2 regions of the Bacillus sp. N6 genome follow, and region 2 is predicted to be linked to the other one. Evidence: a T-box and tRNA genes for the amino acid it is inferred to sense, from the RefSeq annotation. Region 2 holds a T-box; the other holds one or more tRNA genes.
The links. The T-box of region 2 lies ahead of alaS (alanine--tRNA ligase). A T-box ahead of a tRNA ligase gene usually reads a tRNA of that ligase, here a tRNA-Ala.
Positions count from the first base shown of each region.

Region 1: it has a tRNA-Ala gene. The T-box ahead of alaS (alanine--tRNA ligase) is inferred to sense a tRNA for this amino acid. The anticodon was not compared.

Region 1 covers NZ_CM127843.1:4,754,838-4,759,224, reverse strand. The annotation lists rRNA gene ACUXVC_RS24640 (23S ribosomal RNA) at 1-1,286, shown strand, start outside; rRNA gene rrf (5S ribosomal RNA) at 1,388-1,503, shown strand; tRNA gene ACUXVC_RS24630 (tRNA-Val) at 1,508-1,583, shown strand; tRNA gene ACUXVC_RS24625 (tRNA-Thr) at 1,588-1,663, shown strand; tRNA gene ACUXVC_RS24620 (tRNA-Lys) at 1,677-1,752, shown strand; tRNA gene ACUXVC_RS24615 (tRNA-Leu) at 1,767-1,847, shown strand; tRNA gene ACUXVC_RS24610 (tRNA-Gly) at 1,877-1,951, shown strand; tRNA gene ACUXVC_RS24605 (tRNA-Leu) at 1,968-2,056, shown strand; tRNA gene ACUXVC_RS24600 (tRNA-Arg) at 2,060-2,133, shown strand; tRNA gene ACUXVC_RS24595 (tRNA-Pro) at 2,144-2,217, shown strand; tRNA gene ACUXVC_RS24590 (tRNA-Ala) at 2,233-2,305, shown strand; tRNA gene ACUXVC_RS24585 (tRNA-Met) at 2,326-2,402, shown strand; tRNA gene ACUXVC_RS24580 (tRNA-Ile) at 2,407-2,483, shown strand; tRNA gene ACUXVC_RS24575 (tRNA-Ser) at 2,501-2,593, shown strand; tRNA gene ACUXVC_RS24570 (tRNA-Met) at 2,622-2,698, shown strand; tRNA gene ACUXVC_RS24565 (tRNA-Asp) at 2,702-2,777, shown strand; tRNA gene ACUXVC_RS24560 (tRNA-Phe) at 2,787-2,862, shown strand; tRNA gene ACUXVC_RS24555 (tRNA-Thr) at 2,877-2,952, shown strand; tRNA gene ACUXVC_RS24550 (tRNA-Lys) at 2,963-3,038, shown strand; tRNA gene ACUXVC_RS24545 (tRNA-Gly) at 3,052-3,122, shown strand; tRNA gene ACUXVC_RS24540 (tRNA-Ile) at 3,133-3,209, shown strand; tRNA gene ACUXVC_RS24535 (tRNA-Asn) at 3,217-3,291, shown strand; tRNA gene ACUXVC_RS24530 (tRNA-Ser) at 3,299-3,389, shown strand; tRNA gene ACUXVC_RS24525 (tRNA-Glu) at 3,396-3,467, shown strand; gene ACUXVC_RS24520 (MFS transporter) at 3,614-4,387, opposite strand, start outside.
Region 2 covers NZ_CM127843.1:4,288,081-4,292,467, forward strand. The annotation lists gene alaS (alanine--tRNA ligase) at 1-1,634, opposite strand, end outside; T-box leader at 1,675-1,894, opposite strand; gene ACUXVC_RS22100 (PH domain-containing protein) at 2,136-2,480, shown strand; gene ACUXVC_RS22105 (AI-2E family transporter) at 2,525-3,592, opposite strand; gene ACUXVC_RS22110 (hypothetical protein) at 3,769-3,981, shown strand; gene ACUXVC_RS22115 (YrzQ family protein) at 4,027-4,155, opposite strand; gene ACUXVC_RS22120 (hypothetical protein) at 4,174-4,362, opposite strand.

The DNA of each region.
Region 1 (4,387 bases), 470 kb from region 2:
GATAAAAGGTGCCTGTACCGCAAACCGACACAGGTAGGCGAGGAGAGAATCCTAAGGTGTGCGAGAGAACTCTGGTTAAGGAACTCGGCAAAATGACCCCGTAACTTCGGGAGAAGGGGTGCTTTCTTAACGGAAAGCCGCAGTGAATAGGCCCAAGCGACTGTTTAGCAAAAACACAGCTCTCTGCGAAGCCGTAAGGCGAAGTATAGGGGGTGACACCTGCCCGGTGCTGGAAGGTTAAGGAGAGGGGTTAGCGTAAGCGAAGCTCTGAACTGAAGCCCCAGTAAACGGCGGCCGTAACTATAACGGTCCTAAGGTAGCGAAATTCCTTGTCGGGTAAGTTCCGACCCGCACGAAAGGTGTAACGATTTGGGCACTGTCTCAACCAGAGACTCGGTGAAATTATAGTACCTGTGAAGATGCAGGTTACCCGCGACAGGACGGAAAGACCCCGTGGAGCTTTACTGTAGCCTGATATTGAATTTTGGTACAGTTTGTACAGGATAGGCGGGAGCCATTGAAACCGGAGCGCTAGCTTCGGTGGAGGCGCTGGTGGGATACCGCCCTGACTGTATTGAAATTCTAACCTACGGGTCTTATCGACCCGGGAGACAGTGTCAGGTGGGCAGTTTGACTGGGGCGGTCGCCTCCTAAAGTGTAACGGAGGCGCCCAAAGGTTCCCTCAGAATGGTTGGAAATCATTCGTAGAGTGCAAAGGCATAAGGGAGCTTGACTGCGAGACCTACAAGTCGAGCAGGGACGAAAGTCGGGCTTAGTGATCCGGTGGTTCCGCATGGAAGGGCCATCGCTCAACGGATAAAAGCTACCCCGGGGATAACAGGCTTATCTCCCCCAAGAGTCCACATCGACGGGGAGGTTTGGCACCTCGATGTCGGCTCATCGCATCCTGGGGCTGTAGTCGGTCCCAAGGGTTGGGCTGTTCGCCCATTAAAGCGGTACGCGAGCTGGGTTCAGAACGTCGTGAGACAGTTCGGTCCCTATCCGTCGTGGGCGTAGGAAATTTGAGAGGAGCTGTCCTTAGTACGAGAGGACCGGGATGGACGCACCGCTGGTGTACCAGTTGTTCTGCCAAGGGCATAGCTGGGTAGCTATGTGCGGAAGGGATAAGTGCTGAAAGCATCTAAGCATGAAGCCCCCCTCAAGATGAGATTTCCCATAGCGTAAGCTAGTAAGATCCCTGAAAGATGATCAGGTTGATAGGTTCGAGGTGGAAGCATGGTGACATGTGGAGCTGACGAATACTAATAGATCGAGGACTTAACCATATAATATGAAGCAATGTTATCTAGTTTTGAAAGAATATAAAAAACTTGTTGACTTTAGAAGTTAAATGAGTTACAATAATTCTTGTCTTAAATGAATACAGTCTGGTAATGATGGCAGAGAGGTCACACCCGTTCCCATACCGAACACGGAAGTTAAGCTCTCTAGCGCCGATGGTAGTTGGGACCTTGTCCCTGTGAGAGTAGGACGTTGCCAGGCAAACGGAGGATTAGCTCAGCTGGGAGAGCACCTGCCTTACAAGCAGGGGGTCGGCGGTTCGATCCCGTCATCCTCCACCATTTAGCCGACTTAGCTCAATTGGTAGAGCAACTGACTTGTAATCAGTAGGTTGGGGGTTCAAGTCCTCTAGTCGGCACCAGTTTTAATTTTGAGAGCCATTAGCTCAGTTGGTAGAGCATCTGACTTTTAATCAGAGGGTCGAAGGTTCGAATCCTTCATGGCTCACCATTTTAATGAAATATGCGGGTGTGGCGGAATTGGCAGACGCACTAGACTTAGGATCTAGCGCCTTTGGCGTGGGGGTTCGACTCCCTTCACCCGCACTTTTAATAAAATATCTCAAACATGTCTTGCGGAAGTAGTTCAGTGGTAGAATACAACCTTGCCAAGGTTGGGGTCGCGGGTTCGAATCCCGTCTTCCGCTCCAATTTTCAATATGACATGCCGGGGTGGCGGAACAGGCAGACGCACAGGACTTAAAATCCTGCGGTGGGTGACCACCGTGCGGGTTCGACCCCCGCCCTCGGCACCATATGCGCCCGTAGCTCAATTGGATAGAGCGTTTGACTACGGATCAAGAGGTTAGGGGTTCGACTCCTCTCGGGCGCGCTTTTATTAACGGGAAGTGGCTCAGCTTGGTAGAGCACCTGGTTTGGGACCAGGGGGTCGCAGGTTCAAATCCTGTCTTCCCGATATTCCCAAAAACATGGGGCCTTAGCTCAGCTGGGAGAGCGCCTGCCTTGCACGCAGGAGGTCAGCGGTTCGATCCCGCTAGGCTCCACTTATTTTAATATCATTTATGGCGGTGTAGCTCAGCTGGCTAGAGCGTACGGTTCATACCCGTGAGGTCGGGGGTTCGATCCCCTCCGCCGCTACCATAAAGGACCTTTAGCTCAGCTGGTTAGAGCAGACGGCTCATAACCGTCCGGTCGTAGGTTCGAGTCCTACAAGGTCCACCACTAAAGGTTTATATCTCGGAGGTATACCCAAGTTCGGCTGAAGGGATCGGTCTTGAAAACCGACAGGCGGCGAGAGTCGCGCGGGGGTTCGAATCCCTCTACCTCCTCCATTTTTTCTTAAATTACATATTATATCATCGCGGGGTGGAGCAGTACGGTAGCTCGTCGGGCTCATAACCCGAAGGTCGCAGGTTCAAATCCTGTCCCCGCAACCAAATGGTCCCGTGGTGTAGTGGTTAACATGCCTGCCTGTCACGCAGGAGATCGCCGGTTCGACCCCGGTCGGGACCGCCATTTTAATAAGGCTCGGTAGCTCAGTCGGTAGAGCAGAGGACTGAAAATCCTCGTGTCGGCGGTTCGATTCCGTCCCGAGCCACCATTTTGAAGTCGCAAGCCGGCTTAGCTCAATTGGTAGAGCAACTGACTTGTAATCAGTAGGTTGGGGGTTCAAGTCCTCTAGCCGGCACCACTTTCAAAATGAGCCATTAGCTCAGTTGGTAGAGCATCTGACTTTTAATCAGAGGGTCGAAGGTTCGAATCCTTCATGGCTCACCATTTTCAATTTAATGCGGGTGTAGTTTAGTGGTAAAACAAGAGCCTTCCAAGCTCTGGTCGAGAGTTCGATTCTCTTCACCCGCTTTTCAATTATGGGCCTATAGCTCAGCTGGTTAGAGCGCACGCCTGATAAGCGTGAGGTCGATGGTTCGAGTCCATTTAGGCCCACCATAATTGTTCCGCAGTAGCTCAGTGGTAGAGCTATCGGCTGTTAACCGATCGGTCGTAGGTTCGAGTCCTACCTGCGGAGCCATATTTATAGAGAAGTACCCAAGTGGCTCAAGGGGCTCCCCTGCTAAGGGAGTAGATCGCGAACGCGGTGCGAGGGTTCGAATCCCTTCTTCTCTGCCAGTAATTGGCCCGTTGGTCAAGTGGTTAAGACACCGCCCTTTCACGGCGGTAACACGGGTTCGAATCCCGTACGGGTCATACTAAAAGAGATAGCATAAACTGCTATCTCTTTTTTGTTGTGTATAGATATAGAAGAAGCTATGACAGATTATAAATAATAAGTTTAAAATAGGATTACCTTTTCTCATGCATAAGAAGAGATAATCCTATTTTTTGAACATGTTTTAACTCTCTATTGAATGTCCATCTTGTTTAATAACAGCATGATTATATGCGAAGTGAAGAGTTTTGTATCCTAAAAGTGCAATAGTGAAGGCAAGGCCTCCTGCTATAATAGCCACACTAAATCCTGCTCGAGCTCCAAAATTATCAATAACTAAACCAGCTATCGCTGATCCTAGGGAGACTCCAATTCCAAGTCCTGTAATTGCCCAAGTCATTCCTTCTGTTATTTTTGATTCAGGTACGATTCTTTCCACAAGCCCCATAGTAATAATCATAGTAGGAGCGACAGATAGTCCTGCAAAGAAGACAATAACTATTAGCCAAGCAATAGTATTTACGAAAAATAGTGGCAGCATTGTTATCATGGAAAGTGTGACTGCTATTAAAAATTGATTATAGGGTGGAGCATTGAGTTTAAGAGTACCGAAAATAAGGCCTGCCAGGCATGAACCGATTGCATAGACAGAAAGTACAAAGCTAGCAGTTACTGCGTTTCCTTGATGTTCAGCAAAAGCTACACTAACGACATCTATTGTGCCAAAGATAGTACCTATAGCAATGAGTGTGAATACTAGTACTCGCAAAGAACCAATTTTAAATACTGTTCCTTTGTTTGTAATGTCGCCAGGGTGTACAGGTGGTTCTGTGCTTTTTTGTAGGATGAATAGGCATACCCCAATTGTAAGAAAAACAGATGATAAAAGTGGCCCTGCTTCTGGGAAGAACATAACACTTAAACTGACAGATAATACAGGACCAATTATGAAGCAAAT
Region 2 (4,387 bases):
AATGTACCTTCTTCAACAACAACTTTGTGTAAGTTTTGACCATTTGGTGCTTTTTGCACGTCTTTTACAAGAACTTTCACGCCATCAGCAAGAAGGTAACCACGGTCTGCAATTTGTCCACCGCTCTCAGCATAGAATGGTGTTACATCAAGCATTAATTGTCCTTCTTCACCAGCTTGTAAGCTGTCTGTGTATTCGCCGTTTTTCACAAGTGCAACAACGTTACTTTCTGTTGCAACTGTACCGTAACCAACGAACTCACTCGCTACTTTAACTTCTCCAAGTACACCGCCTTGAACTTGCATTGAGTCAACGTCTTGACGAGCAGCACGTGCACGCTCACGTTGTTTTTCCATTTCATTTTCAAAACCTTCATGATCAACTGTCATGCCAGCTTCTTCTGCATATTCTTCTGTTAATTCAATTGGGAAACCGTATGTGTCATATAGACGGAACGCATCTACTCCAGAAATAACAGTTGTTTTTTCTTCTTTTGCTTTTGTAATAACTTCAGCTAAAATTGCTTCACCATCATGAAGTGTTTCATGGAAACGCTCTTCTTCGTTTTTCACAACTTTCGCAATGAAATCTTTCTTTTCAAGTACTTCTGGATAGAAGTCTTTCATTACTTCTCCAACAACCGGTACTAATTCAAACATGAATGGACGGTTAATGTTTAATTTCTTCGAATAACGAACAGCGCGGCGTAATAAACGACGTAATACATAACCACGGCCTTCGTTAGAAGGAAGAGCACCGTCACCAACAGCAAATGTTACTGTACGGATATGGTCAGCAATTACTTTAAACGCCATATCTTTTTCTAAATCGCCATTACGATATTTCTCACCAGAAATTGATTCTGTTGCACCAATCATCGGCATGAATAGATCTGTATCAAAGTTCGTAGGCACATCTTGAACGATAGATGTCATACGTTCTAGACCCATCCCTGTATCAATGTTTTTCTTAGGAAGTGGTGTATATGAACCATCTGGATTATGATTAAATTGAGAGAATACAAGGTTCCATACTTCTAAGTAACGCTCGTTTTCTCCGCCTGGATATAATTCTGGGTCACTAAAGTCATTACCGTAAGCTTCTCCGCGGTCATAGAAAATCTCTGTATTCGGTCCACTTGGTCCTTCACCGATATCCCAGAAGTTTTCTTCTAAGCGGATAATACGCTCTTTTGGAACGCCCATTTTCTCATTCCAAATTGTGAATGCTTCTTCATCTTCTGGATGGATTGTAACTGATAGTAATTCTTTATTGAATCCGATCCATTTGTCGCTCGTTAAGAATTCCCAAGCCCATGTAATTGCTTCTTCTTTGAAGTAATCACCGATTGAGAAGTTTCCTAACATTTCAAAGAATGTATGGTGACGAGCTGTTTTCCCTACGTTTTCAATATCGTTTGTACGAATTGATTTTTGAGCATTTGTAATACGTGGATTTTGTGGGATTACACGTCCATCAAAATATTTTTTCAATGTAGCTACACCACTATTAATCCATAGAAGAGATGGATCTTCATGTGGAACTAGTGATGCACTAGGTTCTACTGCATGTCCTTTTTCTTGGAAAAAGTCTAAAAACATTTGACGAATTTGTGCGCCTGTTAGTTGTTTCATTGTATTTTCCTCCTTAAATATAAAAAACTCCCGTCCCTATAAAAGGGACGAGAGTTAACTCGCGATACCACCCTAATTATGAATTGATTACAATAACAATCAATTCATCACCTCATGGTGCCGTAACGTGGCAAGACGGCAGTGATTAGCTGCTCTCAGGATTAGCTTTCTGTTACCCTTCATTTAAAGCTTCTTTCAGCCATATGGAAGCTTCTCTCTATAAATGGACTGTAACGTACTTGTTCCGTCATTGATTTAATGTATTATATGACTAAATATAATAGAATTCTCTTAAGTTTGTCAATGTAGATAATCATTTATATTGTATTAATCGCTTATTAATCATAGGTATTCTACTATTCATTCTTAACAGCCTTTTCATATATTATGCGTTTATTAATAAATTGGAATCTCCTTACAATAATAATTTATAAAAATTTCTAAATATTACTTTTTTTGCTATAATTAAATTATTGTTAATAAAATAAAGGAGCGATCACAATGACAACCTTACTTAACAAAGCTAAAAACATATTAGCAACTGACGAAACGATATTATTTTACGCAGCATGTTCATTAGACATATTTATTTATCGTTCCGTCGCAAGGCCAGGATTGCTAATTTTAACGAACAAAAGGCTATTCTTTTACGGGCCAGATGTAAGTAAGAATCCAATATTTGAAGAGTACTCTTTTGCAAAAATTTCTAATCTAAAAGAACAAAAGCGTCTTTTCAACAATCAAATTGTATTTATGTATGATAATGAATGGAAAAAAATAAAACATATTCAAACAAATGATGTGAGCTCCCTCGTTCAAAAGATACACGAGCAGCTTTCTAAATAAATATATGATTAGCCCTCTATTTCTTACATAGAGGGCTTCTATACTTACACATTTTCTTTTTTCAAGAGAGGTCTCACATGAACAATGACAGTACGAATAACTGCTAAAATCGGAACCGATATTAGTAATCCTACAATACCAGCTACTTCCCCCCCAACTAGTAATGCAAGCATAATAATAACAGGATGCATACGAAGTGACTTACCAACAATGTAAGGCGATAAAATGTTACTTTCCACAAATTGCAAAATAGCAATCGTAATCCCCGCCTTAATAAGTAAACTCGTTGATACTGTTGCTGCAATCATTAACGTCGGGATCGCTCCTAAAATAGGACCAAAGTACGGGATTATATCCGTTACCCCAATAATAATGCCAAGCAATAATGGATATTTCATACCGATAAACCAAAAAGAAAGAGCTGATACTCCCCCTAATACTAAACAAACAAATAACTGTCCTCGAATATAACTTCCAAGTGACTTATCAATTTCTTTCGCAAGCATTTGCCCCGTACCTCGCCATTTACTTGGGACTAGTTTCCAAAAGATATGATAAAACTCACCATAATCTTTTAATATGTAAAATACAATGAACGGTATTAAGAAAATAATGAGCAATGAATCGAGTACACCACGAGCTGTACTCATCACTTTATTTAAAAGCGCTTGAATCTTCGTTTCCACACCCACAAAAAGTTGTTTCACCTTTTCATGAATGAACGAAGGGAAATTCGCTGTTTGTTCTGTAACGCCATCCATCCACGAATCGTACATCTTTGTAAACTGCGGAAATTGTTCATTAATCTCTTGTAACTGTTTAATAACGACTGGTGTTCCTTTATAAATCCCATAACCAATTCCACCAAAGAAAAGGATATAAATGAGCAAAATGGCAAGTGTACGGGGCATCCCTTCCTTATGAATTTTTTCAATTAAAGGGTGCAATAAATACGCAATAAAACAGGCGATAAGAAACGGCGTAATCGCTACTTTAAATACAAAAATAATCGGTGCCCATAGTGGCTTAATTTTTAAAAAGACGAGCAAACAAAGAAAAACAAGTAACAATAATCCTAAACGATATATCCAAATGATTTTAAGATTCTTCACATGAAAAACCTCCTCCACCTTTATTTTGAAAATAAATGGGTTAGGTTATGTGTGAAACTTTTAAAATCTTTTCATACGGACCATACTGTTTTTTAAAGACGTACATATAAATAACATAACAAGGACAACCACCCCTGAGAATACAGCATGAAATAATGTAATCAGGAGGGCTAATTATGGTTTTGTTTATGCTTGGATTATCAGCACTTTTTATGATTCTTGAATGGATTTGTATCGGCTTTGGTATTTGGAAGGGGTTCTTTATTCGTTCCTCACGTAAAGAAAAAGCGAAGCAATTATGGCAGTATGGAATACTTGGCGTCGGCTGTTACGGTCTATCTTATCTTTTCTCAGAAATTGGACTTTTTTATTTGCATATGAGTGCATAAAAAAACTCCCTTGTCTATAAGGGAGTTTTCACTTTATCGAAATGATTATAAGTAAGACTTAATCATCTTACGTGCTTTTTTCATATTGCGTTTTGAAAATACATCTTGCTTACGAGCATATTGATATGCTGCAGCTCCAACACCTAATGCGATTAATGAATTGCGTAGATTCAAAGTAAATCCCCCTTTTCGTTATCCAATCGTTCTTTCATTCTCATCAAATAAATCATCAAGAGAGCTTAATGAACCATCTTCCTCAACTTGATGCGTATGGATTTTCCCCTTTGAAACCGATAATTCGATATAACAATTCCAGCAATAAAATTGGTTGACACCTATTTTCCCAATGTCTTTCCCTTTGCAATTTGGACAAATGAACATATGGCTTTCATCTCCTTACAGTCTC